Regions from separate parts of the Rhodoferax sp. ZS1R8 genome, predicted to be linked through region 2. Evidence: riboswitches for the same ligand, from Rfam matches in the RefSeq annotation. Region 2 holds a riboswitch; the other holds the start of a gene.
What was found. Region 2 has a riboswitch for S-adenosylhomocysteine ahead of metH (methionine synthase). Riboswitches for the same ligand answer to the same signal wherever they lie in the genome.

Region 1 (2,198 bases), on a different contig from region 2:
GTCACAACCTTGTAGCCTTCCATCGCGGCTTGCAGCGCGTTGATCGGGTCCACCTCGGTCACCCACACTTGGGCGGACAGTGCGCGCAAAGCCTGGGCAGAGCCCTTGCCCACGTCACCGTAGCCGGCGACCAGTGCAACCTTGCCGGCGATCATCACGTCGGTAGCGCGCTTGATGGCGTCCACCAACGATTCGCGGCAGCCGTACAGGTTGTCGAACTTGCTCTTGGTTACCGAGTCGTTGACGTTGATGGCGCGGAAAGCCAGTGAGCCCTTGGCCGACATTTCTTCCAGGCGCATGACGCCGGTCGTGGTTTCTTCTGTCACGCCGATGATGTTCTTCAGGCGGCGGCTGTACCAGGTGGGGTCCTGCTTGAGCTTGGCCTTGATGGCCTTGAACAAACAGATTTCTTCTTCGCTGCCAGGCTTGGCCAGGACCTTGATGTCCTTCTCGGCGCGGGCACCCAGGTGCATCAGCAACGTGGCGTCGCCGCCGTCGTCCAGGATCATGTTGGGGCCTTCTGCAGCAGAACCCTTCTTGCCGTTGAATTCAAAGATGCGGTGGGTGAAGTCCCAGTACTCTTCCAGCGACTCGCCCTTGTGCGCAAACACGGGCGTACCCTTGGCAACCAAGGCAGCGGCCGCGTGGTCTTGTGTGGAGAAGATGTTGCACGAAGCCCAGCGCACTTCGGCGCCCAGGGCTTGCAGGGTTTCGACCAGCACGCCGGTCTGGATGGTCATGTGCAGCGAGCCGGTGATGCGCGCACCCTTCAGTGGCTGGGCCTTGGCGAACTCTTCGCGGATGGCCATCAGACCGGGCATTTCGGTCTCGGCGATGGTCAGCTCTTTGCGACCCCAAGGGGCCAGGCTCAGATCAGCGATCTTGTAGTCTTCGAATTGGGAAACAAGTTTCAATGCGCTCATGGTGTGCTCCAATAAAAAATTGAGGCCACTAGGCTACGCGCGAATCCAGAGAGAACCAGGGCAAATGGACTCACCGCACAGACCAGTGGGTGAGCGCCGTTGACTTGCGTTGCCTTCATTGAAAACAACGTGTTCCGAGCCTCACTCGCATCCTGTGCCTTGAATTCGCTTCATCCAGGTCAGGGGTTCGAGCTGCAACGCTCCTCGGAAGTCTTGGATTATACGGAGCTATGCGGACACTGCGCAATCGTGACAACGAGCGGCCGCCCTGCAGCGGAGTAATATTCCGCGCTATGACACGATTCACACGCACCAAAACCATTGTCCTGGGTCTCACACTGGCCCTTTTAGGCCTGACGGCCTCGGCCAAGGACGCAACGCCTCCTCCCGCCGTAGCCAACCCCGCACAGGCGCTGGAGCAGGTCAGCACCCAGACCAAGGGCTTTACCGTGGGGTCGACCAGCAGCTCAAATACCGTCTACGTGATGTTTGACGCGCAATGCCCCCACTGCGGCCACCTGTGGAAAACCTCGCAGCCGCTGCTGGGCAAGGCCAAGTTTGTGTGGATCCCGGTTGCGATTCTGAACACCAAGAGCGCGCCGCAAGGGGCGGCCATACTCGGCGCGGCCGATCCCCAGCAGGCCATGGTGTCCCACGAGGCATCGATGATGGCAGGCAAGGGTGGCGTCATCACCATGGGCCGCATCCCGGCACCGACGTTTGCTGCCCTGAAAGGCAACACCGACCTGTTCAACCAGCTGAAGGTGGAATCGGTCCCGTTCATTCTGACCAAGCACGCGCGCACCGGCGAGGTCGTCAGCGCACTCGGTGCACTGGAAACCAAGGCCCTGGCCGACTTCATCGGGGTGGACGCCAACTGAGGATGGGCGACCGGGGGGCTTCCCTTAAAATCACGCCCTTTGCCCCTGCCGCTGCTTGCAGCCCCCGCCTCCATGACTTTTCTTGCCGAGACCAAGCGTCGCCGCACCTTTGCCATCATTTCCCACCCAGACGCCGGTAAAACGACGCTGACGGAAAAGCTGTTGCTGTTCTCGGGCGCAATCCAGATTGCGGGCTCGGTGAAGGCACGCAAGGCCACGCGCCACGCCACATCCGACTGGATGGAGATTGAAAAGCAGCGGGGTATCTCGGTCGCATCGTCCGTGATGCAAATGGCCTACCGCGACCATGTGGTCAACTTGCTGGACACGCCCGGGCACAAGGACTTCTCCGAAGACACCTACCGCGTGTTGACCGCGGTGGATTCCGCACTGA
Region 2 (2,198 bases):
TGTTCTTGCCAATGTCATGAACATCGCCCTTGACGGTGGCGATGATGATCTTGCCCTTGGTGCGCACGTCGCGCCCGGCGGCTTCGTCCAACCGTTTTTCTTCTTCGATGTAGGGAATCAAATGCGCCACGGCGGACTTCATGACCCGCGCGCTTTTGACCACCTGGGGCAGGAACATCTTGCCCTGGCCAAACAGGTCACCGACGATGTTCATGCCGTCCATCAGCGGGCCTTCGATCACGTGCAGCGGGCGCCCACCGGTGGCCAGGATGGCGCGGTAGGCCTCCTCGGTGTCTTCGGTGATGAAGTCGGTGATGCCGTGCACCATGGCGTGGCTCAGGCGCTGGCCCACAGACACAGGCGCCTCGGGCGTGCCGCGCCATTCCAGCTTTTTGCTTTCGTCCTTGGCGCCGCTCTTGGCGGTCTCGGCGATCTCGACCAGGCGCTCACCGGCGTCTTCGCGGCGATTCAACACCACGTCTTCGACACGTTCGCGCAGCACAGGCTCCAGGTCGTCATACACGCCGACCATGCCGGCGTTGACGATGCCCATGTCCATGCCGGCGGCGATGGCGTGGTACAGGAACACGGTATGGATGGCCTCGCGCACCGGGTCATTGCCGCGGAAGCTGAAGGACACGTTGGACACGCCGCCGGACACCTTGGCGCCCGGCAGGTTGGCCTTGATCCAGCGCGTGGCTTCGATGAAGTCCACCGCGTAGTTGTTGTGTTCTTCAATGCCGGTGGCGATGGCGAAGATGTTGGGGTCAAAGATGATGTCTTCTGCCGGGAAGCCCACCTCGTCGACCAGGATGCGGTAGGCCCGCTCGCAGATCTCGATCTTGCGCTCAAAAGTATCGGCCTGGCCCTTTTCATCAAAGGCCATGACCACGGCGGCGGCACCGTAGCGGCGCACCAGCTTGGCCTGCTGGCGGAAGGCTTCTTCGCCTTCTTTCATGCTGATGGAGTTGACGATGCCCTTGCCCTGCATGCAGCGCAGGCCGGCCTCTATGACACTCCATTTGCTGGAATCGATCATGACCGGCACCCGCGAAATATCGGGTTCGCTGGCAATCAGGTTCAAAAAGCGGACCATCGCGGCCTGGCTGTCCAGCATGGCCTCGTCCATGTTGATGTCGATGACCTGCGCGCCGTTTTCCACCTGCTGGCGCGCCACGGCCAGCGCCTGCTCGAAATCGCCATTCAGGATCATGCGGGCGAAGGCCTTGGAGCCGGTCACATTGGTGCGTTCACCGATGTTGACGAAGGTGGCGCGGGGGGCGGCGCCGTCTTCCGAAGCGGCAGTGCCAATGGTTACCGGCTCCAGGCCGGACAGCATCATTGGGGGGACGGCAAAAATAGAAGACATGCATCTCACCTGTAAAACAGCGAACCAGGTGAGCGTCGTTGGGGACATCCAAGCCTGACTGGGCCACCGTGTGGCCTGCTGCAACGCTCCTTGGATAGTCCAATTTTACGGGAGAACTTCCGTGCTTTGCGGGCCACCGTGGTTTACTATCGCCGTCAAACCCAGCAAACAGCGGTTGTTTGCGTGGCAAAGAGACGGGCACCACGGTCATGAATTCTGACGACACCACCCCGGACACCCCACCCGAGGACCAGCGCATTCACGCCTTCGAAATGGCGGCCGAGCTGCTGACGGCGCCCAACGCGCTGATGCACCTGTCGCTCGAAGAAGCCCGGGTCGTCGTGGGTTACATGACCCCGCGGTTCATTCCGACCGAAACTACTTTTATTCGCGAAGGCGATGCCGCCGACGAGGGCTTTATGGCGCTGCTGCTGGAGGGCGAGGTGGTGGTTGAAAGCATCACCGTCAGCCGCACCGAGCCGCTGACGATCCGTGTACTGGGCGAGGGCAGCCTGGTGGGTGAGGTGGGGCTGGTGGACAAAGAACCGCGGTCGGCGTCGTGTACCACCAGTGCCGATTCGTTGTTTGCCATCCTGTCCCGCGAATCCTTTGAAGCGCTGATCAACGAAGAGCCGCGCATAGGCTCCAAGCTGCTGCTGGCCATAGCTGCCCGCCTGGCCGAGCGTCTGCGCGACAACGCCCGCAAGCTGCGCCTGTATGCCAAGCTGGCCAAGGCCATGCAGCTTGAGATTGACCGGGCGCTCGTCCAGCGGCCATAGGCATTCGCGAAATGTGCCTCTAGCCCCCGCGAATGCTTGTGATTGCGCTA

Region 1: it holds a riboswitch for S-adenosylhomocysteine, as region 2 does, so the genes downstream of both, ahcY (adenosylhomocysteinase) here and metH (methionine synthase) in region 2, are expected to answer to the same signal.

The regions. Positions count from the first base shown of each region.
Region 1 covers NZ_JBWMBA010000003.1:694,949-697,146, forward strand. The annotation lists gene ahcY (adenosylhomocysteinase) at 1-923, opposite strand, end outside; S-adenosyl-L-homocysteine riboswitch at 1,008-1,135, opposite strand; gene AC097P_RS14125 (DsbC family protein) at 1,217-1,804, shown strand; gene AC097P_RS14130 (peptide chain release factor 3) at 1,877-2,198, shown strand, end outside.
Region 2 covers NZ_JBWMBA010000001.1:730,108-732,305, reverse strand. The annotation lists gene metH (methionine synthase) at 1-1,369, opposite strand, end outside; S-adenosyl-L-homocysteine riboswitch at 1,393-1,467, opposite strand; gene AC097P_RS03430 (cyclic nucleotide-binding domain-containing protein) at 1,579-2,148, shown strand.